Regions from separate parts of the Paraburkholderia sp. EG286A genome, predicted to be linked through region 4. Evidence: predicted binding sites of a transcription regulator. Region 4 holds the regulator's gene; each other region holds the start of a gene.
What was found. The regulator HrcA, encoded in region 4, represses chaperone genes, less so after heat shock. The targets are predictions, from matches to a motif close to TTAGCACTCNNNNNNNNNGAGTGCTAA.
Positions count from the first base shown of each region.

Region 1 (7,938 bases), on a different contig from region 4:
GCGCCGGCGGCACGCAGCCATTTGCGGCGTTGCCCGTTTGGGGCGGGCGGGGTGAGGCTGGAACCGTGCAATGCGGCCATGAATCGGTCTCCGTGCGGATCGAAGTGAAGAGGCGCTTGAGTTGAGAGCGGTCTGCATACGTGCGCACGCGTCGCCGCTAATTTGATCGTATGTAAACCTAATTAAATAGCGTAAGTATGGGAAAACGACATCGAATGTCAGCGTAATGCCGAATCTGGCTAGCCGCGAAATAATGAATTGCGCAAACCATATGCTGTCGTTCGTCATCGGACGTTCCAGCGTGAATATTCCCGCCCATGCAGGCAAAGTGCATCGTGATGACGAAGTGATGCCCGTGCTGATTTGCTAACGCCAAAGCCTTCTTTGCCGTCGCGCGCTTCTTGCACCAGGATGAAGTGCCGCGGGCGCTTGTGTCCGCGTTTGTCATTACGGGAGCCTTCATGCGATACAAGGGCTACGAAGTCGAAGCGTCCGCACACGCATTGCCGAGCGGACTCTACGCGGCGAATCTGACCATCGAGAACTGGTCGTCGCCACCCGGTTCGTCGTTCACTTTCGACGCACTCGATTACTTCTTCGAGGCCGATCACGCCATTGCCTATGCCTCGCGCTGGGCGCGACTGTGGATCGACCAGCGCGGCAGGCTGGCGTCATGTTGACGAGGGCGCACGCGATCGAATTCGCGTGATTGCTTCTCACACCCGCGCCCATTTGCATATCAGTTTTTATTGGTTGGAACTGCGGCGGCACACTCGCATAGTGGAATCCTGATGGCTATAGGCGGCAGCGCTCCGAGAGTCGGGGCGCTGCCGTCCACATTAAGGAGGCACTGATGACAGTGGAACTGCATGAAAAGCCGCTGCACGCGGATCTGGAAGCGGCGCGCGGCGCCGCGCGGGCGGCCGGCCTGCCATACGCGGGCAGCGTGACGCCGCAGCAAGCCTGGGCGCTCCATCAGGCGGGCGAAGCGGTGCTCGTGGACGTGCGCACGGCCGAAGAGCGCAAGTTCGTTGGCCACGTGCCCGATACGTTGCATGTGGCGTGGGCCACCGGCACGAGCTTCACGCGCAATCCGCGCTTCGTGCGCGAACTCGAGGCCAGGACAGGCAAGAGCGCGGCGATCGTCCTGCTGTGCCGCAGCGGCAACCGGTCGGGACAGGCCGCCGAAGCGGCGGCCAAGGCGGGCTTTGCCCATGTGTTCAACGTCACCGAAGGCTTTGAAGGCGACCTGGACGACGCCGGGCGGCGCGGGCGCCGTAACGGCTGGCGTTTTCATGACTTACCGTGGGTGCAGGATTAAAGCCTGTTCCTCACCCCCCAACGAATCACGAAGAGAGAACTGGCGTGACCGTATTTCATGTGTCGGAAATCGTCGACGCGCTGCAGGGCGTGCGTCAGCAATGGCGGGAATGGCAGCGCCGCGCCCTGGAGCCGGGCGGGCGCGACCTGCCCGCGCGCGAAGCGCTGGCCGAGGTTGTCGAAACGCTCAAGGGCGTGCTGTTCCCGATGCGGCTCGGGCCGCCCGACCTGCGCCAGGAAAGCGAGAACTTCTACGTCGGCCATGCGCTCGACGCCGCGCTGCACGCCCTGCTGGCGCAGGCGAGGCTCGAACTGCGCTACAAGGCGCGCCACGCGGAGGCCGATCACGGCGAAATCGATGCACGCGCATTGGCCGCCGTGCGTGCGTTCTCGCAGCGCCTGCCAGTCATCCGTGGATTGCTCGACAGCGACGTGCTCGCGGCGTTCAACGGCGATCCGGCCGCGGGCAGCGTCGACGAGGTGCTGCTCTGCTATCCGGGTGTGCTGGCGATGATTCACCACCGGCTCGCGCACGAACTCTACCGGCTCGGTTTGCCCCTGCTCGCGCGCATCATCTCGGAGCTGGCGCATGCGGCCACCGGCATCGACATTCATCCGGGCGCGCAGATCGGCAGTGCGTTCTTCATCGATCACGGCACGGGCGTCGTGATCGGCGAAACCGCGATCATTGGCGAGCGCGTGCGCGTGTACCAGGCCGTGACGCTCGGCGCAAAACGCTTTCCCCGCGACGCGGCTGGCAATCTCGAGAAAGGGCTGCCGCGTCATCCCATTGTCGAGGACGAGGTCGTCATTTACGCGGGCGCGACGATACTCGGGCGTGTCACGCTCGGGCGCGGCGCGGTGATTGGCGGCAATGTCTGGCTGACCGAAAGCGTACCGGCGGGGGCGCATATCACCCAGGCGATTTCCCGGCACGAAGTGCGCGCGCCGGCGCATGAACGCCCCGGCACCGCCGCCCCGGATGCAATCGCAACGGGCGCGGCATGATGAGCGCCATCGTCCATGACTTCGGCGCCACGGTGCGCCGCCTGCGCGAGGCGCAGGCCTGGTCGCAGGAGCGGCTCGCCGAGCATGCGGGTCTCAACCGCACCTACGTTGGCGAAATCGAGCGGGGCACGGCCATCGCCTCGATCGTCACCGTCGAAAAGCTTGCACTGGCTTTCGGCGTGGGTATCGCGGAGCTGCTTGCGGGTGAGACCGCGGGCGCACCGAGCGCCATCTCGCTTCCCGGCAGCACCTTGTCTCCCTGAGTCTTCCCCGCACGCTGCCGCCTATAGCCGGTTGATCCGGCTGCCTTGGCTCCTGATAATCGGCCGTCGTCATAAGCAAAGCAGTTTTCGTTATAAGTAACCGGAGCCCTCGTTCATGTCCTCGATTCAGAGCGGCCAGACCGCGCTTGGCGATAACGCCGCGCGGCAACTGGCGAATGCCACCAAAACCGTCCCGCAGCTTTCCACGATCACGCCGCGCTGGCTTACGCACCTGCTGCAATGGGTGCCGGTCGAAGCCGGTATTTATCGTCTGAACCGCGTTAAGGATCCCGAAGCAGTGCGTGCCGCCTGCACGGCGCGTGAGGACGAAGGCACGCTGCCCACGACATTCGTGCCTTACGAAGAGCAGCCGCGCGAATACTTCCTCAACGCGGTGAGCACGGTGCTCGACGTACACACGCGGATTTCCGACCTGTACAGCAGCCCGCACGACCAGATCAAGGAGCAACTGCGCCTCACGATCGAAACGATCAAGGAGTTGCAGGAAAGCCAGCTCATCAACAATCCCGACTACGGCCTTCTGGCGAACGTCGAGGAAGACCAGCGCATTTTTCCGCTGACCGGCGCGCCCACGCCCGACGACCTCGACGAACTGCTCACGAAGGTCTGGAAAGAGCCCGCGTTCTTCCTTACCCATCCGCTCGCGATTGCCGCATTCGGCCGCGAATGCACGCGGCGCGGCGTGCCGCCGCCTACGGTCAGCCTGTTCGGTTCGCAGTTCCTTACGTGGCGCGGCATTCCGCTGATTCCTTCGGACAAGGTGCCAGTTGCCGACGGCAAGACCAAGATCCTGCTGCTGCGCGTGGGCGACAAGCGTCAGGGCGTGGTGGGCCTGTATCAACCGGGCGTGGCGGGAGAGCAGGGGCCGGGGCTGTCGGTGCGCTTCATGGGCATCAACAATCAGGCGATCGCGTCGTATCTGATCTCGCTTTACTGCTCGCTGGCGGTTCATTCGCCGGATGCGCTGGCTGTGCTCGATGACGTGGAAATCGGCAAGTACCATGACTACCCTGACACCTACCGCTAAGCCAACGGAGATCGCGCATCCGCCGTTGCCGGGCGGACTGCCGGATCCCGCCACGCTCGCGCGGCTCGCCAACGAGTTCTTCAGCACGTTGCCGGGCGGCGCAGGCGCGCCTGGCATCGCGGCCGGCAGCGGTGCGGTAGGCGGCGTGCCGTCCGCCTTGCCCGCGGCCGCGCCGATACTCGCCTCGGTCAGCAATCCAGCGCCGGCGGGCTCGCCGCTCGCAGGTCCGGGCGGCACCGGCACAGGCGTGCCGGGCTTCGCGCCGCCGCAAGGCAAGGCGCCGGGCTTGAATCTCGCGCCTTCCGCGCCCACGCACGTGCTTTCGCTCGGCAATCGCGTACCCGCGCTCGCGCCGCATGCGGCGGCGGCGAACGGGCTGCCCGACAACGCGGTGACGGTCGCGCCGGCGCTGGAGCCGCGCGCGGGCGGTGCGCTGCTTGGCGTGCCGCAAGCGTACGCCGTGTCCGAGCCGCCCGAGCCCGTGCGAGCCACGACGAGCGAGCGTTCGCCGTTCTACTTCACGGAAACGGCGGCCAACGGCTGGCGCGATACGGCGCGCGATATCGAGGTGCCGGTGCACGGGCTCGCCTCTCCCGAAGGGTTCGGCTTGCCGGGCGACGATGCGCTGCGCGGCCTGCTGACGCTCAATGATCCGGACTACGATGCAAACGGCGGCCCCGCGCGATACTTTCTCGACGAACGTGCGGCAGCGCCAGGCGGGAGCCAGGGCGTGCCGTTGCGCGGCGCGCATCCGCCTTTCGATGTCAATGCGGTGCGCCGCGACTTCCCGATCCTCCAGGAGCGCGTGAACGGCAAGCCGTTAGTGTGGTTCGACAACGCCGCGACGACGCACAAGCCGCAGGCCGTGATCGATCGCCTCGCGTACTTCTACGCCCACGAGAACTCGAACATTCACCGCGCGGCGCACACGCTCGCGGCAAGAGCGACCGACGCGTACGAGCATGCGCGCAAGACGGTGCAGCGCTTCATCAATGCATCGTCGCCCGAAGAGATCGTGTTCGTGCGCGGCACGACCGAGGCGATCAACCTGATCGCGAAGACCTGGGGCGTGCAGAACGTGGGCGAGGGCGACGAGATCATCGTCTCGCATCTCGAGCACCACGCGAACATCGTGCCGTGGCAGCAGCTCGCCGCGCTCAAGGGCGCCAGGCTGCGAGTCATTCCGGTCGACGATTCAGGCCAGGTGCTGCTGGACGAGTACCGCAAGCTGCTCAACGACCGCACGAAGATCGTCTCGGTCACGCAGGTGTCGAACGCGCTGGGCACGGTCGTGCCGGTGGACGAGATCGTGGAGCTTGCGCATCGTGCGGGCGCGAAGGCGCTGGTCGACGGCGCGCAGTCGATTTCGCACATGCGCGTGGACGTGCGGGCGCTCGATGCGGACTTCTTCGTGTTCTCGGGCCACAAGATCTATGGGCCGACCGGTATCGGCGTGGTGTACGGCAAGCGCGATGTGCTGGAAAACATGCCGCCATGGCAGGGCGGCGGCAACATGATCCAGGACGTGACGTTCGAGCGGACGGTGTTCCAGCCGCCGCCGTCGCGCTTCGAGGCGGGCACCGGCAATATCGCCGATGCGGTGGGGCTGGGCGCCGCGCTGGACTATGTGAGCCGCGTTGGCATCGAGACCATTGCGCGTTACGAGCATGATCTGCTTGCCTACGCAACGAGCGTGCTCGCCCCGGTGCCGGGCGTGCGCCTCGTGGGCACGGCCCGCGACAAGGCGAGCGTGCTGTCGTTCGTGCTGAAGGGCTACAGCACCGAAGAGGTGGGGCAGGCGCTGAGCCGCGAAGGCATTGCGGTGCGCGCGGGGCATCATTGCGCCCAGCCCATACTGCGCCGTTTCGGTCTGGAAGCCACTGTGCGGCCCTCGCTCGCGTTCTACAACACGTGCGAGGAAGTCGATGCGCTCGTGTCGGTCGTTCGCGGTCTGGCGCCGCGGCAGTAGCACGACCCCGGAGCGGCGTTGCCTGACGCCGCTCCCCTTCTTCTTTTCCTCTCTCCCTTTGCCGTTTTCCACTTCCGCGCGATATCGATAAGCCCGTTCGCTAGATATCGATCTGCCAATCCGTTATTGGAGCGGCGCGCGTCGGCTTTTTATACTCGGTTTTCCATCAGCACTCGCATGAGGCGAGTGTCAGTTTCACCGCGAATAACCGAGAGATAACCGCAAGGAAGCCACCCATGAGCCTGCGCCCACTGCACGATCGCGTGATCGTCAAACGACTCGACCAGGAAACCCGCACCGCGTCGGGCATCGTCATTCCCGATAGCGCTGCCGAAAAGCCCGACCAGGGCGAAGTGCTGGCCGTGGGGCCGGGCCGCCGCGACAACGACGGCCGCCGCATTGCGCCGGACCTGAACGTGGGCGACCGCGTGCTGTTCGGCAAATACGCGGGCCAGACCGTGAAGGTCGACGGCAACGAACTCCTCGTGCTGCGCGAAGAAGACATCGTCGCAGTCGTCAATCAATAAGCGAGAACCTGAGAGAGCACGTCATCATGGCAGCCAAAGACATCGTATTCGGCGATATCGCCCGCACCAAACTCATCGAAGGCGTGAACCTGCTCGCCGACGCCGTCAAGGTCACGCTCGGCCCGAAGGGCCGCAACGTCGTGCTCGAACGCAGCTTCGGCGCGCCCGTCGTGACCAAGGACGGCGTTTCGGTCGCCAGGGAGATCGAACTGGCCGACAAGCTCCAGAACATCGGCGCGCAGGTCGTGAAGGAAGTCGCCTCGAAAACGAGCGACGCAGCGGGCGACGGCACCACGACCGCCACCGTGCTTGCGCAGGCGATCGTGCGCGAGGGGCAGAAGTACGTGGCGGCGGGGCTCAACCCCCTCGACCTGAAGCGCGGCATCGACAAGGCCGTGGTGGCCGCCGTTGAAGAACTGAAGAAGATCAGCAAGCCCACCACGACGAGCAAGGAGATTGCGCAGGTCGCGACGATTTCGGCCAACGGCGAGGAGTCGATCGGCCAGCGCATTGCCGAGGCGATCGATCGCGTGGGCAAGGAAGGCGTGATCACGGTGGAAGACGGCAAGTCGCTCGCCGACGAACTCGACGTCGTGGAGGGCCTGCAGTTCGATCGCGGCTATCTCTCGCCGTACTTCATCAATAACCCGGACAAGCAGGTCGCCGAACTCGACAATCCGTTCATCCTCCTGCACGACAAGAAGATCTCGAACATTCGCGACCTGCTGCCGCTGCTCGAACAGGTGGCGAAGGCCGGGCGCCCCCTGCTGCTGATCGCCGAGGATATCGAGGGCGAGGCGCTCGCCACGCTCGTCGTCAACAACATTCGCGGCGTGCTGAAGACGGTGGCCGTGAAGGCGCCGGGTTTCGGCGACCGCCGCAAGGCGCTGCTCGAAGACATCGCGATCCTCACGGGCGGCCAGGTGGTCGCCGAGGAAACGGGCCTCACGCTCGAGAAGGCCACGCTCCAGGAACTGGGCCAGGCCAAGCGCATCGAGGTGGGCAAGGAAAACACCACGGTGATCGACGGCGCGGGCGAAGCGGGCGCCATCGAGGCGCGCGTGAAGCAGATTCGCGTGCAGATCGAGGAAGCGACCTCCGACTACGACCGCGAGAAGCTGCAGGAACGCGTGGCGAAGCTGGCGGGCGGCGTGGCCGTCATCAAGGTGGGCGGCGCCACCGAGATCGAAGTGAAGGAAAAGAAGGACCGCGTGGACGATGCGCTGCATGCCACGCGCGCGGCCGTGGAAGAGGGCATCGTGCCGGGTGGCGGCGTGGCGCTGATCCGCGTGCGTCAGGCGATCCTCGACCTGAAAGGCAAGAACGCCGACCAGACGGCGGGCGTGAAGATCGTACTGCGTGCACTCGAAGAACCGTTGCGCCAGATCGTGAGCAACGCGGGCGAAGAAGCGAGCGTGGTGGCGGCGAAGGTCGCGGAAGGCACGGGCAACTTCGGTTACGACGCGGCCACGGGCGAATATGGCGATCTGGTCGAAAAGGGCGTGCTCGATCCGACCAAGGTCACGCGCACGGCGCTGCAAAACGCGGCTTCGGTAGCGGGGCTACTGCTCACGACCGATGCCACGGTGCATGAGGCGCCTAAAGCCCCGGCGGCGCAGTCGCCGGTGGGTGGCCCTGGCGGCGCCGATCTCGGCTTCTAAGCCGGTTTTGTCGGGCAACGGGGGGAGGCCGCCCTGGCGTTACGCCAGGCGCGGCTGGCGTGTTTCGACAAGCGGGCGTCGGCGCGCTCAGGTGGATTGCCAGCGCGCATCGGCGACCACGAGCTTCTTCGGGATCAGCTTG
Region 1 covers NZ_JBFRCB010000011.1:182,073-190,010, forward strand. The annotation lists gene AB4Y35_RS37215 (ABC transporter substrate-binding protein) at 1-80, opposite strand, end outside; gene AB4Y35_RS37220 (hypothetical protein) at 462-680, shown strand; gene AB4Y35_RS37225 (rhodanese-like domain-containing protein) at 854-1,321, shown strand; gene epsC (serine O-acetyltransferase EpsC) at 1,366-2,328, shown strand; gene AB4Y35_RS37235 (helix-turn-helix transcriptional regulator) at 2,328-2,591, shown strand; gene AB4Y35_RS37240 (family 2A encapsulin nanocompartment shell protein) at 2,707-3,639, shown strand; gene AB4Y35_RS37245 (family 2A encapsulin nanocompartment cargo protein cysteine desulfurase) at 3,614-5,608, shown strand; gene groES (co-chaperone GroES) at 5,845-6,135, shown strand; gene groL (chaperonin GroEL) at 6,162-7,796, shown strand; gene AB4Y35_RS37260 (sulfonate ABC transporter substrate-binding protein) at 7,884-7,938, opposite strand, start outside.
Region 1: the regulator HrcA is predicted to act here: its motif matches at 5,775-5,801, upstream of groES (co-chaperone GroES).

Region 2 (7,938 bases), 250 kb from region 4:
ATCTGCTCGCTGCTTGGCATCAAGCTCGGCTTCACCTTCTCGGCGGGCGCGATCGACTACGTGCTGAACTACGGGCTCTCCACGCACGGCTGGTATGCGATTCCGCTCGGCGCGGTCTATGCGGTCGTGTACTACGGGCTGTTCCGCTTCTTCATCCGCCGCTTCAATCTGCCCACGCCTGGCCGTGAAGCCTCGGCGGGCGATACGGCAATCGCCTCGTCGATGTCGGGCGTTGCGGTGGCGGCCGGCGGCGCGGCCGCGGCATCGCTCTCGCGCGCCGCGCGTTACATCGATGCGCTGGGCGGCGCGGCCAACCTCAAGGTGGTCGATGCCTGCACGACGCGTCTGCGTCTCACGGTGGCCGACCCGGCGCATGTTTCCGAGCCGGCCTTGAAGGCGATCGGCGCGCGCGGCGTGCTCAAGCGCGGCGGCGAAAGCGTGCAGGTGGTCATCGGGCCGGAAGCGGACATCATCGCCGATGAGATTCGCGGTGAGATCGCACGCGGCGGCGCGGCGGCTGGCAAGGCGACACCCGCGGCGCAGCCTGCGGTTCAGGCCGTCCAGGCTGCTCAGGCGAGCGCGAGCGCGGATGTTGCGCAGGGCCCGCTCGATCCGAATCCGTCGCGCTGGCTCGCGGTGTTCGGCGGCGTTGCCAACATCGTCTCGCTCGACGCGGTGGCGGCCACGCGCCTGCGCGTGATCGTGCGCGACCCGGCGGCCGTGGATCGCGAGAAGCTCGGCGCGCTCGACATGGTGTGGACTTCGGTCGATACGCTGCACATCGTGGTCGGCGACGCCGCGCCGCGCTATGCACGCGAGCTGGCGCTCCAGCCGGCCTAACCGATTCGCTGTATGCCTGTGAAAAACGCCGCGGCACCTGCCGCGGCGTTTTTGTTTCCAGCGCCCGCTCAATCGCCTGGGCGCTCAGTACAGCGTATGGTGGTTGTCCTGTATCGCGCTGGCGGTGATCTTGCCGCGCATCACGCGATAGACCCACGCGGTGTAGCCGAGCACGATCGGCAGAAAAATGATGACGGCCACCAGCATGATCTCGAGCGTCATCTTGCTCGAGGTCGCGTCCCAGACCGTGAGGCTCGAACGCGGGTCGAGCGAGGAGGGCATGATGAACGGGAACATCGAAAAGCCCGCAGTCAGAATCACGCCGACGATCTGCAGCCCCGTGCTCAAGAACGCGAGCCGCTCGAAGCGCGAGCCCGCAAGCGCGAACGCGAGCACGCCGCCGAGCACGCCCAGGGCGGGGGCGAGCGCCATCCACGGATAGAGCCCGTAATTCGCGAGCCAGAGCCCGGGCCCCGAATCGACGCTTTTCAGGAGCGGATTGGCCACCGTGTCCAACGGCGCCGGCGACGTGATCGTATAGCCGCCGATGAGTGTCGCCACGAGCGCGCCCGCCACGAGGAACAACACGATCGTGAGCGCCGAGAAAAGCCGCAGCGCCTTCGAAGCGCGCATGGCGACGACGCCATCGGTCTTCCTCTTCAGGAACGCGGCGCCGTGGGCGGTGAGCATGCACAGGCTCACCAGTCCGCAGATCAGCGCGAACGGATTGAGGAGTGCGAAGAAGCTGCCGTGATACGTCACGCGCAGATCCGTGTCGTAGGCGAACGGCACGCCCTGGAGCAGATTGCCGAACGCCACGCCGAACACGAGCGCGGGCACGAAGCCGCCGATAAAGAGACCGCAGTCCCACCCCTGGCGCCATCGCACGTCCACGCGCTTGCCGCGATAGTCGAAGCCCACGGGGCGGAAAAACAGCGAGAACAGCACGAGCAGCATGGCGAAGTAGAAGCCCGAGAACGACGCCGCATAGGCGAGCGGCCACGCGGCGAACATCGCGCCGCCCGCCGTGATGAACCAGACCTGGTTGCCCTCCCACGTCGCGCCGACCGCGTTGATGACGATGCGGCGCTCCTCGTCGGTCTTGCCGACGAAGGGCAGCAGCACGGCCGCACCCATGTCGAAGCCGTCGGTGAGCGCAAAGCCGATCAGCAGCACGCCGATCAGCACCCACCAGATCAACTTGAGCGTTGCGTAGTCCATGGCGTGTTTCCTCGCGTCTTTCGGTTTCTCGCAGCAATCACGAGACCTTGCCGCCGGTGGCCAGCGCGGCCGTCTGCTCGTGGAAGTAGCGACCGGTATGCAGCGACGAGGGCCCGAGGCGCGCGTACTTGAACATCAGCGTGATCTCGATGATGAAGAGCAGCGTGTAGAAGATCACGAAGCCCGCGATGCTCAGCATCACGTCGCCGGGTGCGAGGCTCGAAGCCGAAAGACGCGTGGGCAGCACTTCCGCGATGGTCCACGGCTGGCGGCCGGTTTCAGCGACGACCCAGCCGAACTCGGCGGCGAGCCACGGCAGCGGGATGGCCACCAGCGCCCAGCCGAGGAACCAGCGGCGGCTGTCCTTGAGCAGCGAGCGCTGCGCACAGAACCAGAAGGCGAGTACGAAGGTCACGAGAAAGAGGATGCCGAGACCCACCATCACGCGGAACGACCAGAACACCGGCGCGACGGCCGGAATCGCCGTTCGCGACGCAGCCCTGATCTGCTCGGAAGTCGCGTCGACCACGTTCGGCGTGAACCGCTTCAAGAGCAGGCCGTAGCCGAGATCGGCCTTGTGCGCCTCGAACACGTCGCGCGTTTCGGTGTCGGCGGTGCCTTCCTTCATCTTTTGCAGCGCGGCGTAGGCGAGCATGCCATTGCGGATGCGCACTTCGGCGCGGCCCATCAGGTCTTTCAGGCCGATCACGGGCGTGTCGATCGAGCGCGTGGCGATGATGCCCATCAGCCAGGGAATGCGGATCGCGTAGTCGGTGCGTTCTTCCTTCTGGTTAGGCAGACCGAATAGCGTGAAGGGCGCGGGGGCGGGCGCGGTCTCCCATTCAGACTCGATGGCGGCGAGCTTGACCTGCTGTACCACGCCGTCGGTGTAGCCCGATTCGTCGCCGAGGATCAGCACGCATAGCGTCGATGCAAGGCCGAAGCCCGCGGCGATCGCGTACGAGCGCAGGGCGAACTCGACGTCGCGCCGGCGCAGCAGGTACCACGACGAAATGCCGAGCACGAACATCGACGCCGTCACATAGCCGGCCGAAACCGTGTGCACGAACTTCACCTGCGCGACGGGGTTGAAGATCACCGCGAACAGGCTGGTGAGTTCCATGCGCATGGTTTCGTAGTTGAACGACGCGCCCACGGGGTTCTGCATCCAGCCGTTGGCAATGAGAATCCACAGCGCCGAGAGGTTCGAGCCGAGCGCGACGAGAAACGTGGTGAAGAGGTGCGCGCCTTTCGACAGCCGATTCCAGCCGAAGAAGAACACCCCGACAAAGGTCGATTCGAGGAAGAACGCCGCGAGCCCTTCCACGGCGAGCGGCACGCCGAAAATGTCGCCCACGTAGTGCGAGTAGTACGACCAGTTGGTGCCGAACTGGAACTCCATCGTGAGGCCGGTGGTGACGCCCATCGCGAAATTGATGGCGAAGAGCTTGCCCCAGAACTGCGTCATGTCCTTGTAGATCTCCTTGCCGGTCATCACATAGACGGACTCCATGATGACGAGCAGCCATGAGAGGCCGAGCGTGAGGGGCACGAACAGGAAGTGGTAGAGCGCGGTGATGGCGAACTGAAGACGCGAGAGTTCCACCGATTCAATCGTGGGCATGACGGTCTCCTCGCGGCGGCGGCATGGTCTGGGATTGGGACGCGGACGGCTTGAGCGCCGTAGACTCGGGCACGGCCAGGATGGCCTGCGCGACAGCGGCAGGCGGCATGTGCATGTCTTCTGCCTGCGGGTGATTGAAGAACGCGTATTTGAGCGCCATCAAGAGGAGGAGCTTGACGGCGAGAACGAGGGCAATATCGCGCGCGAAGGTGGGGCCGCGCATCCACTGCAGGATGCGCGTGCGCAGCAGCGACGGTGCGCGCTGGCGTTGACCGGATGCCGGGATCATGACGACGGGTGCCCTCGAACGCGTTACGAGGCCAGACCGCGGCGCGGCGTCTGGCTCACCACCTCGAAATCATCTTAGGGTGGAATCAGCGAGGCCGGTACGAAGGTGCGCAGCTTGCGGGGCGCGCAAAAGAAAAACCCCGTTCGCGGGAACGGGGTTTTCGGTGTGGCGTGAAGACCTGGCGACGCTTACGCGTAGTCGGCGAGCGCGGTGCGCATCTTCTTCATGGCGCTCGCCTCGATCTGGCGAATGCGCTCGGCCGAAACGCCGAACTCGTCGGCCAGTTCGTGCAGGGTCGAGCCGCCCGAACCGTCGTCGTCCACGTTGAGCCAGCGCGCCTCGATGATGCGGCGGCTGCGTGCGTCGAGCGCTTCCAGCGCGCTCGCAATGCCGTCCGACTGCAGGCGGTCGCGCGAACGTGCGGCGAGCACGGCGCTCGGCTCGCTGTGCGAGTCGGCGAGCCAGGCGATCGGGGCGAACGACTCCTCGCCGTCTTCGGTCTGGCCTTCGAGCGCGATGTCGGCGCCCGAGAGCCGCGTTTCCATTTCCACGACCTCTTCGCGCTTCACGTTCAGTTCCTGCGCGAGGCCATCGATTTCTTCCGGCGTGAACGACTGCAGGCCCTGCTTGTGGCTGCGCAGGTTGAAGAACAGCTTGCGCTGCGCCTTGGTCGTGGCGACCTTCACCATGCGCCAGTTGCGCAGGATGTACTCGTGGATCTCAGCCTTGATCCAGTGCATGGCGTATGACACGAGGCGCACGTTCTGCTCGGGGTCGAAGCGCTTCACGGCCTTCATCAGGCCGATGTTGCCTTCCTGGATCAGGTCGGCGTGCGGCAGGCCGTAACCGAGATAATTGCGCGCGATCGACACCACGAGACGCAGGTGCGACAGCACCAGGCGGCGCGCGCCTTCAAGATTGTTCTGCTCGCGAAACTCGGTCGCGAACTGACGCTCTTCTTGTGGCGTCAGCATCGGGATCCGGTTCACGGCCTGAATATAAGCGTCGATGTTGCCCAGCTGGCCGGGCAACAGGGAAGCATTCGCGAGCGCCAATGAGCCCCCGGCCTTGGCCGACGACGGGCTCAGCGTACTCGGAAGGGTCATGGTCATTGCGTTGCTCACGTAGCGAACTCCTCAGGAATCTTGCAAAAGTCAGACACCGACTCCACGGTGGATGTTAGCACTCTGAATCCCCGAGTGCTAATACTTGGAGTCTGTAGGGGCTTCAAGGTTCCTTGATTCCTATCGAAATGGTTGTATCGATAGATTACACTAAACGCCGGCAGTCAAGCGGGGTGGGGCCTGGCGCCCGGCGCAGGCCCGCACAGGGGGCAGGCCGAAGGAACACTCTAGAACGGGGCAGTAGTCCGGCGCGAAGGGCGCGGGAAATAAAGGGTGGAATCAGCGACGCTCGAAGGGCCGCGGAGCGCCTGGACCTTGCCACGGAATCTGACAAATAGACATCGGACAAAGACGAAAGTGCTGCGCTGCGACATCCGGGCGCGGCGGCGCGGATGACGCTACCGCCACGCGCGGTTTTCACCGGGCGCGTGGCGTATGCACCATACATGGAGGCGTTGTCTTTGATCGCAAGTATCCTTGCGCCAAAACCTGGTATAAATTTCAGCCAGACGTATGCAGAAAATCTTCGGCGTAGATCTGCGCTCAGGCGCGGACCGACGCGCAAGGGGCTCGAGCGATGGCGGCAAAACTAATCGATGCGATTCGCGGACTTGAGCGCGAGCGCTTTCGCGCGATGGTCGACGGCGACGGCACGTCGCTGGACCAGTTGCTGTCCGATCACGCGACCTTCGTGCACACCAACGGCAAACGCGAGACCAAGCAGCAGTTCATCGAGGCGATCACGGCGGGCCGCCGCCGCTACCGCCAGATCGAGATCCAGTCGCAGGATGTGCTGCACGCGGGCAACGAGGCCTGCGTGGTCTCCGGCCGCGTGCTCATCGAGATGGAAGCGAACAACGGTGCGCTGCTCTTTCCGATTGCCTATACGGCGATCCAGACGCAGGAAGGGGGCCACTGGCGTCTGCTCGCATGGCAGGCGACGCGTTGCGCGATCGAGTGACGACCGGTAAGTCCACTCGCTGAAACGCCGCGTAGGCGCTTCAGGCGCACGCCGGCGGCCCGTTTTGCCGCTGGCGCTCAACAATGCCGCCGATTTCCCTGCTCAAACTCAAACTGCTTCGCACATCGCGCGCGGAAGGTGTCAGGCCGCTGCGCGCCGATCCACTTGCGGCCAGACTGCGCGATTCACCGCGCTGACGACTGCCGCGACGCACGCGTGGACCGCGTCTTCGCCCACGCCCACGCCGTGGCGCAGCGGCTGGCCGCCCACGCGCGCGCCGACGAACACGGCCGTGCCGCCCTGCGAGGTGCGTTCGGTCTCGAACGACGTGATTTCGATGCGTTCGCCGGCCATCGCCGCGATGGCGGCGGCCACGGCTTGCGCATGCGCTTCGTCGCTGCTCGCGGCGGCCGGCATGGCCACTTCACGGCCCTCCCAGCGCACACGGCCCGAACCAGCGTTGGCGGCCGGCCCGTGCGTCTCGTAGTACTCACGCGCGAACAGTGCGCAGACCGCATCGCCCGTGACTTCTTCACCCGACGTATCGGCGACGGTCTGCACGGCGTGGCTGAACTCGATCTGCACGCGGCGCGGCGGCGTGAAGCCCATGCCGCGCTCGAGCAGATAGGTCGCACCACCCTTGCCCGACTGGCTGTTCACGCGGATCACCGCGTCATAGCTGCGGCCGAGGTCGGCGGGATCGATCGGCAGATACGGCACTTCCCAGACGGTGCCGGGCTGCTGCTGCGCGAAGCCCTTGCGGATCGCGTCCTGGTGGGAGCCCGAAAACGCGGTGAACACGAGGTCGCCCGCGTACGGATGGCGCGGATGCACGGGCAACTGGTTGCAGCGCTCGACCACGCGGCGCACGGCGTCGATGTCGGAGAAGTCGAGGCCCGGGTCGATGCCCTGGGTGTAGAGGTTCATCGCGAGCGTGACGAGATCGACGTTGCCGGTGCGCTCGCCGTTGCCGAAGAGGCAGCCTTCGATCCGGTCCGCGCCCGCGAGCAGCGCCATTTCGGCGGCGGCCACCGCCGTGCCGCGGTCGTTGTGCGGATGCACCGACAGCACGATGCTGTCGCGGTACGCGAGATTGCGGTCCATCCACTCGATCTGGTCGGCGTAGACGTTGGGCATCGCGGCTTCGACGGTCGCCGGAAGATTCACGATCATCTTGTGATCGCGCGTCGGGCGCCACGTCTGGGCCACCGCGTCGCAGACTTCGCGCGCGAAAGTCAGCTCGGTCATGCTGAAGGTTTCGGGCGAATACTGGTAAGTCCAGTGCGTTTGCGGGTTTTTATCGGCATGTTCGCGGATGATGCGCGTGCCTTCGACTGCGAGCGCTTTTACTTCCTCCTTCGACTGGCCGAACACGATCTTGCGGAACGACGGGCAGATCGCGTTGTAGAGGTGGACGATGGCCCGCGGCACGCCTTCGAGCGCTTCGAACGTGCGCGCAATCAATTCTTCGCGCGACTGCACGAGCACCTCGATCGTCACGTCGTCGGGAATGCGCTTTTCGTCGATCAGCTTGCGCACGAAATCGAAGTCGGTCTGCGAAGCGGACGGAAAGCCGACTTCGATTTCCTTGAAGCCGATCGCGACGAGCATGTCGAAGAATTCGGTCTTCTGCTCGATGCTCATCGGCTCGATCAGTGACTGGTTGCCGTCGCGCAGGTCGGTGCTCATCCAGATCGGCGCGCGCTCGACGGTGCGCGTCGGCCATTTGCGGCCGTTCAAGCGGATGGCGGGGAAAGGGCGGTACTTCTCGGCGGGATTACGCAACATGACGAGCCTCGTTCTTCATGGTGTCGTTTGCGATGGCGGTCGGCAGCGGGCGGCTGGCGGGCTGGCGACGGAGCACGATGCGCGAAACTTC
Region 2 covers NZ_JBFRCB010000002.1:580,468-588,405, forward strand. The annotation lists gene nagE (N-acetylglucosamine-specific PTS transporter subunit IIBC) at 1-840, shown strand, start outside; gene cydB (cytochrome d ubiquinol oxidase subunit II) at 925-2,061, opposite strand; gene AB4Y35_RS09340 (cytochrome ubiquinol oxidase subunit I) at 2,099-3,685, opposite strand; gene cydP (cytochrome oxidase putative small subunit CydP) at 3,672-3,974, opposite strand; gene rpoH (RNA polymerase sigma factor RpoH) at 4,163-5,098, opposite strand; gene AB4Y35_RS09355 (nuclear transport factor 2 family protein) at 5,676-6,059, shown strand; gene leuA (2-isopropylmalate synthase) at 6,201-7,847, opposite strand.
Region 2: the regulator HrcA is predicted to act here: its motif matches at 5,154-5,180, upstream of rpoH (RNA polymerase sigma factor RpoH).

Region 3 (7,938 bases), 140 kb from region 4:
CCAGTTGCGCCAGGATCTGTGGGACCGCTCAACGCAGCCGATGATGGGCGTAACGGACACGCTCGGCGCCGCCATTGCCGCGCTGCTCGCCAATGGGCAGGAGCCGCCCGAGGCCGTACGCGAGGCGCAGGAATATGTGTATCAGGCCGTGCAGAACGCGTTCAGGCCAGGCATGGGCGCGTGGCTGCCGGATCGGTTCTTCTGGGCGCGCAGCAACGATACGGACGCGGACGAAGCCTCGCCCGGCGAAGCGAAAGAATAAGACTGCTGCTTGGCCTTCTGCGCGGAGGCCAGCCGCGCGAACCGCATAGACGAAAAAAAACCCGCATCGCTGCGGGTTTTTTCTTTTGGGCCAGGGAAACACGCCTCGCGGGGTGCTCCCTGCACGTCGATGTAATTTCGGCAGAAGCCTTGGCTCTGCCTGGGACCGGAGTAGGAGCTTTGCATGGGACCAAAGTAAGCGCTGAAGCGCTAACTCTGGTCGGCAGCTGAAGCACCAACTCCGGATCGCAATTACATGTCCATGCCCATGCCGCCCATGCCGCCGGGCATGCCGCCAGGCATCGGAGCATCTTCCTTCGGCACTTCAGCAACAGCTGCGTCCGTCGTCAGGAGCAGGCCAGCAACCGAAGCTGCGTTTTGCAGTGCAGTGCGCGTGACCTTCGTCGGGTCGACCACGCCGGCTTCGACCATGTCGACGTACTCGCCGGTCGCTGCGTTGTAGCCGTAGTTGCCTTGACCAGCTGCAACTGCTGCCACGACGACCGAAGCTTCTTCGCCGCCGTTCGTGACGATCTGGCGCAGCGGCTCTTCCATTGCGCGCAGGACGATCTTGATACCGGCGTCCTGGTCTGCGTTGGCGCCCTTCACGTTGGCGATTGCCGTGCGTGCACGGATCAGCGCAACGCCGCCGCCCGGGACGATGCCTTCTTCAACGGCAGCGCGGGTTGCGTGCAGCGCGTCTTCCACGCGTGCCTTCTTTTCCTTCATTTCGACTTCGGTCGCAGCGCCAACCTTGATCACTGCCACACCGCCTGCCAGCTTGGCAACGCGCTCTTGCAGCTTTTCACGGTCGTAGTCCGACGTCGCTTCTTCGATCTGCGTGCGGATTTGCTTCACGCGCGCTTCGATGTTCACGGCTTCGCCTGCGCCGTCGATGATCGTCGTGTTTTCCTTGCCCACTTCGATGCGCTTCGCTTGACCCAGTTCGGCCAGCGTTGCCTTTTCGAGCGTGAGGCCGGTTTCTTCAGCGATGACTTGACCACCGGTCAGGATCGCGATGTCTTCCAGCATGGCCTTGCGGCGGTCGCCGAAGCCCGGAGCCTTGACGGCGACGGTCTTCAGGATGCCACGGATGTTGTTGACGACCAGCGTTGCCAGAGCTTCGCCTTCGACGTCTTCAGCGATGATCAGCAGCGGACGGCCAGCCTTCGCGACTTGTTCCAGAACCGGCAGCAGATCGCGGATGTTCGAGATCTTCTTGTCGAACAGCAGGACGAACGGGCTTTCCAGCACGGCGACTTGCTTGTCCGGGTTGTTGATGAAGTACGGCGAGAGGTAGCCGCGGTCGAACTGCATACCTTCGACGACTTCCAGCTCGTCTTGCAGCGACTTGCCGTCTTCGACGGTGATGACGCCTTCCTTGCCGACCTTGTCCATCGCTTCAGCGATACGGTCGCCGATCGACGTGTCGCTGTTTGCCGAGATCGAGCCGACTTGAGCGATTTCCTTGTTGGTCGTGCAGGGCTTGCTGACCTTGCGCAGCTCTTCGATTGCTGCTGCGACGGCCTTGTCGATGCCGCGCTTCAGGTCCATCGGGTTCATGCCCGATGCGACGTACTTCATGCCTTCGCGGACGATCGACTGGGCCAGAACCGTAGCCGTCGTCGTGCCGTCACCGGCGTTGTCGCTGGTCTTGGAAGCGACTTCCTTGACCATTTGCGCGCCCATGTTCTGGAGCTTGTCCTTGAGCTCGATTTCCTTTGCGACCGAGACACCGTCCTTGGTGACCGTCGGGCCGCCGAACGAGCGCTCGAGGACCACGTTGCGGCCCTTCGGACCCAGCGTGACCTTCACTGCGTTGGCGAGAATGTTCACGCCTTCAACCATCTTGGAACGGGCGGAATCGCCGAACACGACGTCTTTAGCTGCCATCTTCTAACTCCTTGGATTCTTGAATAGTGAGCGGTGGAATGAACTTACTTGTTCACCACGGCCATGATGTCTTCTTCGCGCATCACGAGCAGTTCGTTGCCATCGACCTTGACGGTCTGGCCAGCGTACTTGCCGAACAGGACGCGATCGCCGACCTTCACGTCGAGCGCGATCTGGGCGCCCTTGTCGTCGCGCTTGCCCGGGCCGACGGCCAGGACTTCGCCTTGATCCGGCTTTTCTGCGGCTGCGTCCGGGATCACGATGCCCGAAGCGGTCTTGGTTTCTTGATCCAGGCGCTTGACGATCACGCGATCATGCAAAGGACGAAGGTTCATGGATGTTCCTCTGTTGATTGGGACTTGAAGAGACTCAAGAAAACCTGGCTGCCGGTAACCGCCAGCCAGAGATGTTGATAGCACCAGAGTTGTTAGCACTCTCATGCGGTGAGTGCTAATTATATGGACGGGCAGTGACAAATTCAAGAAGGGGCGGAATGGGGAATTTCCGTTGAGATTGATTCAACCCCGGAGGCACTTTTGCTAGCTCAAGTTACAACCATTGGATGTCGGATTTGAGTGCCACATCGAAATATTATTCAATGAAAACAATACGATAGGTCGCCACAATACCTGACCCGACAAGAAACCGCATGACTCTGGAAGCAACGGCATCCAGCAGGCGGGCCCCGGCCTGCCGTGTCATCCGGGACGCTTCTCGGGGAAATCCCCAATCTTGCCATGATCGGGCGCCATTTATCCGCACAACCGGTTTGTTGGCGGACCACAAACCAGCAAATCGTGCCCCACTGCTCACGGGCAGTCGGCTGCGCCAGATGACTTCAGTCAGGTCGACCCGCGGGCAGCGCATATGTGCGGTAGGCAACACCGGCAATCAGCGTATGAACGGAGAATCACTCATATGATCTTTCGAGCGGCTGCGCCCGGTCAGGCACCGCCGCTCTCCTGCGCATGCAGATCGTGGGTTCCGCGAGGCCTCGCCGATCGCTTCAACGACGATCCTGAACATGCCGAAATGGCGTCGCCATGACGGTGGAACGACAGCATGTCCGCTCAGATGACTCGTAAGCAGAGTTTCCCTACACCGTGCAAGTTCTGTGGCGGGGCGCTCCATCAGTACGTCGATTCCTGCCCTTACTGCGGCACGGATCGCCCGCTCGACATGGCTGCGCACGCGCGCCCGAAAGCCACCTTAAGAGTCATTGGTTCCGCGGCAGCACCTATGCCTGCCGTTGCAAAGGTGTCACTTGCCGGCGCGGCCGCATCCAATCGCCCGCCGGTGCACGCGGACTATTTGCACCACTATCAACTCGAAGAACACCGCCCGTTCTGGCGCACCGGCAAAGGGCTCTTCGTGAAGGGCGTTTTGCTCGCGTGGCTCATTGTCGCAATCGCATACGCCGCGTTTCTGCTGTACGGCGAAAGGCGCGGCCAGGAAAGAGAAGTACGCGTCACGCGCGCGAGTCCTGCGGAGAAAAGCTTGCTAAACGGGAATGCCGCACTTCCACGTGGCGCGGACAATCAGGAAGCGCGCGAGATACACCGCCACAGCGCACCGGCGGCGCAACGCCGCGATGATGCGCTGCAAAGCGCGGACCGATGTGCCTCGCAACGTGCCTGGGATTGCGTGCGAGAACAGGCATCGGAGGCGCTCGCGATTGATCCGGGCAGCCTGCGCGCACGATCGCTGATGGAGCGCGCCATCCTGGCGACAGGCTGGTCGCCGCTCCGTACGCCGAACGGCGCCGCACAGGCGGACGCGGCCGCACCGCCGCCGCGCGACGCAAGCAGCGTTCCGCTGCCGTCGTCGCGGGATTGGGGCGCAGCCACACCAGCCGCACCGAACGCCCCGGCCCCATTCGCGTCAACGCCCCCGCTGCCGAGCGCGACCAGCACGTCAGCTAACGGACATCCAGCGGACGTCGAAGGCGCGGAGAGCGATACGTCGGCTGCTGCGAATCAATCCGCTGCCGCCGGCGCCACCGTCCCCGGCAGCAACGACGACGGCGTCGATACCCAGGAGCGCGCGATTCGCCAACTTGGGTGGAAGGACGCCCCATCCTCCGAAGGCACGCATTGAAACCGATTACAGATTAAATCGAAGTCTGCCGTACAACGTATCCAAGGCGGGAGAGAGACCATGCTGAAAACGATGCTCGCGGGGATGGCAGCGCTGATCACCCTGCTCCTTTCGACACTCGCGCTCGCCTCCGCGGCAGGCGCGAACTACAAGATCGTGACCGGCCAGGAGCGCGGCACGTACATCCAGATCGGCCAGGACCTGGCGAAATGGGTCGCGCAGCCGGCGGGCATCGATCTCGAAGTGATCCCGTCGAAAGGCTCGGCGGAAAACGTGCAGCGCATGCGTTTCGAGCGCGGCGTGAAGCTCGCGCTCGTGCAGTCCGACGTCTACCAGGCCTACGTCGACATGGCCAATTCCGGCAACGAAGAGGCCGGCACGCTGATACGACCGCTGCGGCTCATCATGCCGCTCTACGACGAAGAGATTTACTTCGTTGTGCGTAACGACTCGCCGATGAAGACGATCAACGAGATCAAGGACAAGGTGATCAGCGTCGGCCTGATCGGCAGCGGCACCGCGCAGTCGGCGACGACGCTGTACCGGCTCATGTTCGGCCAGCCGATTCCCGAGCAGAACGCGCAGCACCTGAGCAACGAAGACGCACTAGCCGCGCTCATCGTCAAGAAGATCGATGTAGCCATCATTGTCGCCGGGCAACCCGCCAAGCTCTTTACCGACATGAACCCCGAGTTGCTGCAGCAGATCCGCTTCCTGCGCGTCGATCCGAACGCGCCGGAGACGGCGCGCGCAAAGCAAACCTACTACCCCGCGACGATCCACGTGTCGAGCTACCCGAACTGGCTCAAGGAAGACGTACCGACGTGGACGGTCAAAGCGTTTCTCGTCACCTATGACTACAACCTGCGCGATACGGTCGGCAAACTGAAGCGTTTTGCCGACTCGCTCTGCGCGAACTTCGACAACCTGCAGGAGCACGGCCACCCGAAGTGGAAGCAGGTGAAGCTCGAACTGCCGGCCCTCGGCAAAGGCTGGCAATACTATCCGCCCGTTGAGCAACGTCTGAAGGCTTGTTTCGCGCATCGCGCCGCGATGCAGGCGGCTGCGCCGCCGCGCGCCGTCGCCACAGAACAAGTCAATGCACGGGCGTGCTCGGACCAGGAGCGCCTGCTGCTGCTTTGCAAGTAATCGGGCACTGCATCAGCATCCTGCAACAGATCGCGGAAACAGCGATGAACACGAGCACCCAGAAGATGAGCGACGCGGACGACCCGCATCAGCAGACATGGATGTTGGTCCCGGCCATACATGATCGCAATCGTCTGTACACAGACAAATGGCAGGCTTGTTCCGCCATGTAAAGCTGCGCACCTCAGAGATGCGATAGAAATACAGGGCTCGGACCACGAGGTCGCCAGGCAGTTCGCTCGCCTCTGATTCGGCGACGCTACGCGTTGCTTTTCCTGAGGAACGTATCGAGATCGAATGCAGAGCCTGTGATCCAGAACGCTGCGGTCAGGGCATAGTTCGCGTGCCGGAGGACGGCCTTTGTGTTCCGGCGAACGGTAATCCCCGCGCAGCCTCCCTAATATGCGCGTACTGTTAATCCATTAACCGGCGACCGCACGTCATGAGCGTCTCGAAGCTCAGTTCCTGGGGCCACTACCCGTATGCACCGCAAACCGGCCGCGAGCCTGGTTGGCGAGAGAACGCGCAGACTGCGCTCCGCGACGCCGCCAAGCGTTTCGGCACGACGTTGCCCTTCGGCAATGGTCGCAGCTATGGCGACAGCTGTCTTGCCGCCACCGACCACGTCCTTATGCTTCGCGGCCTCGACCGCTTCATTGCAGCGGATTGGAAAACCGGCGTCATTCGGGCGGAAGCGGGCGTCACGCTTGGCGACCTGCTCGAGCTTGCGGTGCCGCGCGGCTGGATGTTGCCTGTCACGCCCGGCACGCAATTCGTAACGCTCGGCGGCGCGGTCGCCAACGACGTGCACGGTAAAAACCACCACGTGCGCGGCACCTTCGGACGACATGTGCGTCGCTTTTCGCTGCTGCGCTCCGATTGCGAGCCACTTGAATGCGCGCCCGAGGAAAACGCCGAGTTCTATCGCGCAACGATCGGCGGCCTTGGCCTGACAGGGATCGTCGAATGGGTCGAGCTGCAACTGATGCCCGTCGAGTCGAGCCGCCTGGCCACCCACACACGTCCCTTCGGCAATCTCGATGAGTTTCTTGCGCTGTCGAACGAGTACGACGCAAAGCACGAGTATGGCGTGGCGTGGATCGACTGTTTAGGACGCGGCGCCTCGCTTGGGCGCGGCATCTATGTCAGCGCCGACCATGCAACCGACCATTGCTTCGACATGCCGCGCCGCCCCGTGCGGCGCGTGCCGTTCGCCCCGCCGTGGTCTCCCGTGAACCGCTACACGCTGAAGCTCTTCAACGAGTTCTACTACCGCCGCGCGGCGAGCAAGGCAGGGGCCGCCGTAGTTAATTGCGCGAGTTACTTCTATCCGCTCGACAGCATCGGCGAATGGAACCGTCTGTACGGGCGGCGCGGCTTTCAGCAGTATCAGTTCGTTGTGCCGGATAACACGGCCCGCGACGCTCTGCATGCGTTCCTCGACGCGATCGCCTCGACCCACGCGGGCTCCTTCCTTGCGGTGCTCAAGCGCTGTGGTCCGCTCGTCTCTCCGGGGCTGCTCTCGTTCCCGATGCAGGGAATTTCGCTCGCCCTCGACTTTCCCCAGCACGACACGCGCAACGCGACGCTTTTCGCGCGACTCGACGCGATCGTGCGTGAAGCGCACGGCCGCCAATATCCGGCCAAGGATGCCCACATGACCGGTGCGGATTTTCGTGCCGCCTATCCCGCATGGCAAGCCCTCGAACAACTGCGCGACCCGGCCTTGATGTCGCGCTTCTGGCAACGGACAACCCGGTAATGGACAAGAACATTCTGATTGTGGGCGGCTCCTCCGCCATCGCCGTAGCCTGTGCTCGAGAATGGGTCAAACGAGGGGCGAACTTCATGCTGGCTGGGCGCCACGCGACGCGTCTAGACGCAGTCGCTCAGGACCTGCGCGTACGTGGCGCCGGTCGAGTCGGCACGTTCGTGCTCGACGTGAACGATTTCGAACAGCACCGCGCCATGCTCGACGCCGCGATGACAGAGCTTGGCCGCATCGACATCGTTCTACTCGCACACGGCACGCTCTCCGACCAGTCGGAGTGCGAACGCGATCCACAGGCCGCGGTGCGCGAGATCACCGTCAACGCCCTCTCGACGATCGCACTCCTAACGCTACTGGCCACCGTGTTCGAGGCACAGAAGAGCGGTTCGATCGCCGTCATCTCGTCGGTGGCAGGCGACCGCGGTCGCCCTTCCAACTACGTCTACGGCACCGCCAAGGCGGCGGTGACGACCTTCTGCGAAGGGCTGCGCGCGCGGCTCTTCAAGTCGAACGTGAAAGTCCTGACGATCAAGCCAGGTTTTGTGAACACGCCAATGACAGCCGGACTCGCGCTGCCGGGCCCGCTCGTCGCCTCGCCCGAGCGCGTTGCGACAGACATCGTGCGTGCCGTGGAGCGCGGAAAGGATTCGATCTATACGCCGTGGTTCTGGGCGGAAATCATGCTCGTGATCCGCTCGCTGCCTGGCTTCGTATTCAAGAGGATTTCCCTGTGAGCAGCCCGGCCGCCAGCATGACGCTCAGCCGTT
Region 3 covers NZ_JBFRCB010000002.1:971,320-979,257, reverse strand. The annotation lists gene AB4Y35_RS11005 (hydroxymethylpyrimidine/phosphomethylpyrimidine kinase) at 1-262, shown strand, start outside; gene groL (chaperonin GroEL) at 514-2,154, opposite strand; gene groES (co-chaperone GroES) at 2,199-2,489, opposite strand; gene AB4Y35_RS10990 (hypothetical protein) at 3,217-4,251, shown strand; gene AB4Y35_RS10985 (TAXI family TRAP transporter solute-binding subunit) at 4,312-5,400, shown strand; gene AB4Y35_RS10980 (FAD-dependent oxidoreductase) at 5,843-7,162, shown strand; gene AB4Y35_RS10975 (SDR family oxidoreductase) at 7,162-7,905, shown strand; gene AB4Y35_RS10970 (GtrA family protein) at 7,902-7,938, shown strand, end outside.
Region 3: the regulator HrcA is predicted to act here: its motif matches at 2,582-2,608, upstream of groES (co-chaperone GroES).

Region 4 (7,938 bases):
GTTGCGGCTCGACGGCATGGAGAAGGCGCGTGTCGATCCGGCGCGTGTGGAGCGCGAGCGCGAGGCCGTGCTGGCGTTGTGGAAGCGGGTGTTTGGGGAGCGGGGGGAGGCTTAGGGCGCGCGCGCCAGGCGTCGATGGCCGGCGTGGCTGGTGCGCCTCATACCTGAGGCGCAGTCCCGCTCAAGCGGCCAGCATCTCCTTCGCATGCCGCCTGGTCGTCGCGGTAATCTCCAGCCCGCCCAGCATGCGCGCGACTTCTTCCACCCGGCCGCCCTTGTCGAGCGGCGTGACGGCCGAGACCGTGCCGCCGTTGCCGTCGCCGGACTTCGCCACCTGGAAGTGGTGATCGCCGCGCGCCGCGACCTGCGGCAAGTGCGTGACGCACAGCACCTGGCGCGCGTGCCCGAGCTGGTGCAGCAAACGCCCCACCACTTCGGCCACGCCGCCGCCAATGCCCGTGTCGACTTCGTCGAAGATCAGGGTGGGCGTGGGGCTCGCCGCGCTTGCGATCACGGCGAGCGCGAGGCTGATGCGCGCGAGCTCGCCGCCCGAGGCGATCTTCGCGAGCGGACGCAGCGGCACGCCGGCATGGCCCGCCACGCGGAATTCGATCTGTTCCAGACCGTGCGCGCCGCCGATCGGCTCGCCGGTCGAGCTGCTGCCGAGCGCCACGAGCGCGACTTCGAAGCTGCCGCCGGCCATCGACAGTTCCTGCATGCCTTGCGTGACCGCCGCGCCGAGCGCCTTCGCCGCCTTGGCGCGCGCCTTCGAGAGCTGGCGCGCCTGCGCGAGATAGGCGTCCTGCGCCTTCTGCCCGGCGGCGCGCAGGCCGTCGAGATCGGACGCGGCGTCGAGCGCCGCGAGCTGCTGGCGGCGCGACGCGTGTTCTTCGGGCAGCGTCTCGGCCGGCAGGCGGAACTTGCGCGCCGTCGAATGCAGCGCGTCGAGGCGCCGTTCGACCTGCGCGAGATGTTGCGGATCGAGATCGAGACGCTGCGCGTAGTGCGAGAGCGAGTACGCCGCTTCCTGGATCTGGATCGCGGCCGGTTCGAGCGCGGCGAGCGCGTCGTTCAGCTCGGCGTCGACCTCGGCGAGAGAGCGCAGCTTCGAGACGATCGAGTTCAGCTGCGAGAGCATCGCCTCGTCGGATTCGGATAACGCCGCGAGCGCGCCTTGCACGCCTTCGATCAGGTTGGCCGAGTTCGAAAGCCGCACGTGCTCCGCGTTCACTTCTTCCCATTCGCCCGGCTGCGGCGCGAGCTTGTCGAGCTCGGCGAGCTGCCACGCGAGGCGCTCGCGCTCGAGCTGCAGCTCGCGGTCGCGCGACATCGCGCTTTGCAGGGCGAGACGCGCGTCGCGCGCCTCGCGCCACGCGCGCGTGACGGTGGCGGCGAGATCCGTGAGGCCGGCGTGCGTGTCGAACAGTTCGCGCTGCGCGTCGGGCCGCATGAGTAGCTGGTGCGCATGCTGGCCGTGGATGTCGACGAGCATTTCGCCCAGCTCGCGCAGTTGCGCGAGCGTGGCCGGCGTGCCGTTGATGAAGGCACGCGAGCGCCCGCCGCTGTCCACCACGCGGCGCATCATGACCGTGTGCTCGCCGTCGCCGTTCGTGAGCGCCTGCTCGTCGAGCCAAAGCGCGGCATGCGCGGGCACATCGAACTCGGCGGTGATGTCGGCGCGGGCCTCGCCCGTGCGCACCACGCTCGCGTCGGCGCGTGTGCCGAGCGTGAGGGCGAGGGCGTCGATCAGGATCGACTTGCCCGCGCCCGTTTCGCCGGAAAACACAGTGAAGCCGCTGTCGAATTCGAGGTCGAGCGCGGCGACGATCACGAAGTCGCGAATCGAGAGATGGCGAAGCATGGCGTCTGGTTCTGCTTTTTCTGGGTTGGCTTTGATTACCGTGGGACTGCTGGCTGCATGGCAACGGCCGCGCGCGCTTCACGCGAAGACGCGGGTTAGTCCTCCGGATCGCCCTGCAGCGAGGGGTGCTCGTTCCAGTGCAGCTTCTTGCGCAGCGTGCGGTAGTAGCTGTAGCCGACCGGGTGCAGGAAGGGCACGGTGTGGCGCGAGCGGCGCACCTCGATCACGTCGTTCAGCTCCAGCGCCGTGAACGACTGCATGTCGAAGTTCACGTTGACGTCGCGGCCCGCCACGATCTGGATGCTCACCTTGCAGTCGTCGGGCAGCACGATCGGGCGGTTCGAGAGCGCGTGCGGCGCGATCGGCACGAGCACGATGCCTTGCAGCTGCGGATGCAGGATCGGTCCCTGCGACGAGAGCGCGTAGGCGGTCGAGCCCGTGGGCGTCGCGACGATCAAGCCGTCGGAGCGCTGGTTGTACATGAAGCGGCCATCCACGTTCACGCGCAGTTCGGCCATGCCCGAAAAGCCGCTACGGTTCACGACCACGTCGTTGAAGGCGAGCGCGTGGTAGATCGGGTCGCCGTCGCGGGTGATGCGCGACTCCAGCAGCGAGCGCTCCTCGCGCTCGAACGAGCCCGCGAGCAGCTGCGGCACGACTTCCTGCATCTCGGAAAATGCGATGTCGGTGATGAAGCCGAGCCGCCCGTGGTTGATGCCGATGAGCGGCGTGCGGTAGGGCGCGAGCTGGCGGCCGATGCCGAGCATCGTGCCGTCGCCGCCGAGCACGACGGCCACGTCCGCGCGCGCGCCGATTTCGGCCGGCTGCAGCGCAGGATAGCCTTGCGCGCCGATTTCCTCTGCGGTCTGCGCTTCGAACACGACCTCGAAGCCGCGCTTCGAAATGGTCTGGGCGAGCGCCGTCAGCGGCTCGGCAATGCCTGGCGTATTGCTGCGCCCAACGAGCGCAACCGTCTTGAACTGGCTCTGGATCTTCTGGATCTGCATGCCGGCATTACACCATAGTCAGGTCACGAAAAGAACCTGGCGCCACGCCGGGTGCGGCCCGCCAGGCCTTGCGCGCCGCGCTCTCCAGCCCGAAGCCGGTGACACGGCGATGACAACGCGCCAGGTACCGGGCGATGTGCGGTGCAATCCGCCCGGCGACGGCGGCCGAAACCGGCCCGCCCCGCGCTGCAGGCCTGCCTGCCGGGCCCGGCATGGCGGCGTACTCGCGGCCAAAGCGCCATTAGGCTAAAATTTTGAGTCATGCTAGATCCCCGCGCACAAACCCTCCTCAAGACGCTGATCGAGCGCTACATCGCCGAAGGTCAGCCGGTCGGCTCGCGCACGCTGTCGCGCTATTCCGGCCTGGAACTGAGCCCGGCGACGATCCGCAACGTCATGTCGGACCTCGAGGAGCTGGGTCTCGTGTCCAGCCCGCATACCTCGGCCGGGCGTGTGCCCACGCCGCGCGGCTACCGCCTGTTCGTCGACACCATGCTCACCGTCGAGCCCAGTTCCGACGACGACGCGCTCACGCGCGCGGTGAAGACCACGCTGCGCCCCGGCGAACCGCAGAAGGTGGTGGCGGCGGCCGCCAGCGTGCTCTCGAACCTCTCGCAGTTCGCCGGCGTGGTGCTGACGCCCCGGCGCAGCCACGTGTTCAAGCAGATCGAGTTCATGCGCCTGTCCGACAAGCGCATCCTGCTCATTATCGTGACGCCCGAAGGCGACGTGCAGAACCGCATCATGGCGACGCAGCGCGACTTCACGCCTTCCGAGCTCATCGAAGCCTCCAATTACATCAACGCGCACTTCGCGGGCCTGTCGTTCGACGAGGTGCGCCGCCGCCTGCGCGAGGAAATCGACGCGCTGCGCGGCGACATGACCACGCTCATGCACGCGGCCGTGACCGCGAGCACCGAAGAGCCCGAAGGCGGCGATACCCTGCTCATTTCCGGCGAGCGCAACCTGCTCGAAGTGGCCGACCTTTCCTCGGACATGGCGCGCCTGCGCAAGCTCTTCGACGTGTTCGACCAGAAAACCAGTCTCCTGCAGCTGCTCGACGTCTCGAGCCACGCGCAGGGCGTACAGATTTTCATTGGCGGCGAGTCGCAACTCGTGCCGATCGAGGAAATGAGCGTGGTGACGGCTCCCTACGAGGTGAACGGCAAGATCGTCGGCACCCTCGGCGTGATCGGGCCGACGCGCATGGCGTACAACCGCGTGATTCCGATCGTCGACATCACCGCGCGCCTGCTCTCGCTCACGCTGAGCCAGAACTGAGCGCCGCATCGGGCGCAGCGGGCATCGGGCCCCCCCGCCTTTCCGACGATCATCCCCGAAAGGCGCGGCGCGCGCCATCGGCCGAATGGCCAACGTGCGGCGAGTCGCTGCGTCGCGGCTGCGGTTTGGCCCGCCAGGACCGCCCGCTATAATGCTTGTTTCATGCAACCGTTGCTGCGCATTCGCGCGGCGCCACTGATCGCCTATGCGTTTCGACCTGGAGCGGCCTTCGCAGTCCGCCGCGGCGCATCGCGTCGCCGTGCTGCTCATCAACCTGGGCACACCGGACGCGCCCACGCCGCGCGCCGTGCGCCGCTATCTCGCGCAGTTTCTTTCCGATCCGCGCGTGGTCGAGATTCCGGCGCCGATCTGGCAGGTCATCCTGCGCACGCTGATCCTGCCGTTTCGCGGCCGCTCGTCGGCGAAGAAGTACGCGGCGGTCTGGACGCCCGAGGGTTCGCCGCTGCGCGTGCACACGCAGAAGCAGGCCGACGGCCTGCGCCATCTGCTGCAGATCAACGACTACACGGTCCTCGTCGATTACGCGATGCGCTACGGCACGCCCGACATCCCGGCGATGCTGAACCAGCTCAAGCTGGCGGGCGCGGAACGCATCCTGCTCATGCCGATGTACCCGCAGTACTCGGCGTCGACCACGGCCACGGCGTTCGATGCGGCCTTCGTCGCGCTGCGCCGCATGCGCAACCAGCCGGAAATCCGCACGGTGCGCGGCTATCACGACCATCCGGCGTATATCGCGGCGCTCGCGGCGCAGGTGCACCAGTACTGGCACGCGCACGGCAAACCCAATTTCGCGGCGGGCGACCGGCTCGTGCTGAGTTTTCACGGCGTGCCGAGCCGTACGCTCGATCTGGGCGACCCGTACCACGACCAGTGCCAGCAAACGGCCGCGCTGCTCATGCACGCGCTGGAGCTGACGCCGGTCGAATGCCGCGTGACCTTCCAGTCGCGCTTTGGGCGGGCGCAGTGGCTCCAGCCGTACACGGCGCCCACGCTGCGGGAACTGGGCGCGGGCGGCGTGCGGCGGGCGGACGTGTTCTGCCCCGGTTTCACGGCGGACTGCCTGGAAACCATCGAGGAAATCGGCATGGAAGTGCGCGACGAATTCCTGCACGGCGGCGGCAAGGAGTTTCACCGCATTGCGTGCCTGAATGCATCGCCGGCGTGGATCGCGGCGCTAGGCGAGATTGTTGCGCAGCACCTGCAGGGCTGGCCCGTCCAGGCCGCGGCGCCGGCAGGCGCGGTGGCCTGACCGGGCGAGTCCTGCGTGAACTGAGCAGCGCATCCGGAAAGCTTCTGATGAACTACAAGATTTCGACCGAACCTGGCGCGCGGCTGCGCATCGACAAATGGTTATGGGCGGCGCGCTTCTTCAAGACGCGCTCGCTCGCCTCCGACGCCGTGGGCAAGGGGCGCGTGCGCATCGGCGGCGACGCCGTGAAGGCGTCGAAGGACGTGCGCGTGGGCGACCTCGTCGAAATCGAGATCGATCACGTGGTCTGGGAAGTGCAGGTGCTGGGGATTTGCGAGATGCGCGGCCCCGCCAGCATCGCGCAGACGCTTTATGCGGAAACCGAAGCCGGGCGCGAGAGGCGCGCGGCGGAGCAGGACCGGCGCCGGCTCTTTCGTGAACCGGCTGCCGTGTTGCAGGGCAGGCCGACCAAGCGCGACCGCCGCACTATCGACAAATTTTCGCGTGAGGGTTGAAGAGCGCTTCCATCGTCGCGTGCACGCCCCCGTATTCCGTCGTGTTTTCGTTCACGGCGCCCGACATGCAGATGGTCGTAGTCCCGGCGATGAGTACCAGCGCGACCACCGATATGGCAAAGGTCAGTTTCACGGTACTCCCCTTGGGATCGCAGCAAAACAGCCAGTTTCGAGGCCCGGTTAGCGTTTTTATGCGCGGCGATGCCGCTAAAAAATGTGCTGACCGTGGGCCCGTTCGGTGCGGTGCCAGGCTCAGGGTAAACGCGCCATGAGCAGCACCTGTTCCTGAGTGTAGGTCAGGGATGTCCCTTACTCAATTTCATTTTTGCGGCGCTGCAGTAATGGTTGTTACGGGCGATTTCGCGGCTTGGATGTCTGCATAAAAAAGCCGCGATAGCCCCTTGAAACAAGCGATCCGGCACCCATGTGCAGTCGCAATGTACGAAGCCTCTGTCGCGTCGGCGCAACGACGGTCGGCGCAGTAGGGCGGGTCGCGTCAAGGCGCCCGCAGCTTTGTTCCCTTTTTCACTATTCAACGACGTTCAGCGACATGGAAAACACGCAAGAGAACCCGACGAGCCAGAACCCCACGCCCGCGGACGAGGCGTCGCAGGCAGCCCAGCCGCAGGCGGCTGACGCGGCCGAGCAGGCAGCCCAAGGCGGCGTGGACCAGAACGCTGCGGCGCTTGCCGAGGCCGCACTGGCCGAAGCCCAGCTTAGCGAAGCCCGGGCGAAGGTCGCCGAATTGCAGGACGCCTTCGTTCGCGCCAAGGCCGAGACCGAGAACGTGCGCCGCCGCGCGCAGGAAGACGTCGCCAAGGCGCACAAGTTCGCGATCGAAAACTTCGCCGAGCATCTGCTGCCGGTGATGGACAGCCTCGAAGCCGCACTCGCCCATAACTCGGACGACCTCGCCAAGGTCAACGAAGGCGTCGAGCTCACGCTCAAGCAGCTCACCGGCGCGCTCGAGAAGGGCAAGGTCCTCGCCATCAACCCCGTGGGCGAGAAGTTCGACCCGCACCGTCACCAGGCCATCTCGATGGTGCCGTCCGAGCAGGACGCGAACACGGTGGTCAGTGTGCTGCAAAAGGGCTATGTGATCGCCGACCGCGTGCTGCGTCCGGCGCTCGTGACCGTTTCGGCACCGAAGTAAGAAAAACGTAAGACACGCGACGGCCTGAAGGAACCAAAAGGGCCCCGCAATTGAAAAAAATGATGGAACGCATAGCCCAAACCCCTTGAAATCGCCGTAACGGCACTTATTTGGGCAGCAGTTCCGTATTGAAGTGGACGCCAGCCGCGCACAAGGGAAAACGCGGCTCGAGCATGTAGTTACCTGCGCAGCGCGAAAGCGGCGTCCGCACAGCGACCAAATTCTGGAGATTTGACAAAAATGGGCAAAATCATTGGTATTGACCTCGGCACCACCAACTCGTGCGTGGCGCTGATGGAAGGCAATCAGGTCAAGGTGATCGAGAACTCGGAAGGCGCCCGTACGACGCCTTCGATCATCGCCTACATGGACGACAACGAAGTGCTGGTCGGCGCACCGGCCAAGCGCCAGTCGGTCACCAACCCGAAGAACACGCTGTACGCAGTGAAGCGCCTGATCGGCCGCCGCTTCGAAGAGAAGGAAGTGCAGAAGGACATCGGCCTGATGCCCTACAAGATCGTCAAGCACGACAACGGCGACGCCTGGGTCGAAGCGCACGGCTCGAAGCTCGCGCCTTCGCAGGTTTCGGCCGAAGTGCTGCGCAAGATGAAGAAGACCGCTGAAGACTACCTCGGCGAGCCGGTCACCGAAGCCGTGATCACGGTTCCCGCGTACTTCAACGACAGCCAGCGTCAGGCTACCAAGGACGCCGGCCGCATCGCCGGCCTGGAAGTCAAGCGCATCATCAACGAGCCGACGGCAGCCGCACTCGCGTTCGGTCTGGACAAGGCCGAAAAGGGCGACCGCAAGATCGCCGTGTTCGACCTGGGCGGCGGCACGTTCGACATCTCGATCATCGAAATCGCGGATGTCGACGGCGAAATGCAGTTCGAAGTGCTCTCGACCAA
Region 4 covers NZ_JBFRCB010000002.1:832,324-840,261, forward strand. The annotation lists gene glnE (bifunctional [glutamate--ammonia ligase]-adenylyl-L-tyrosine phosphorylase/[glutamate--ammonia-ligase] adenylyltransferase) at 1-115, shown strand, start outside; gene recN (DNA repair protein RecN) at 182-1,861, opposite strand; gene AB4Y35_RS10420 (NAD kinase) at 1,957-2,868, opposite strand; gene hrcA (heat-inducible transcriptional repressor HrcA) at 3,130-4,149, shown strand; gene hemH (ferrochelatase) at 4,355-5,422, shown strand; gene AB4Y35_RS10435 (RNA-binding S4 domain-containing protein) at 5,470-5,877, shown strand; gene grpE (nucleotide exchange factor GrpE) at 6,428-7,030, shown strand; gene dnaK (molecular chaperone DnaK) at 7,271-7,938, shown strand, end outside.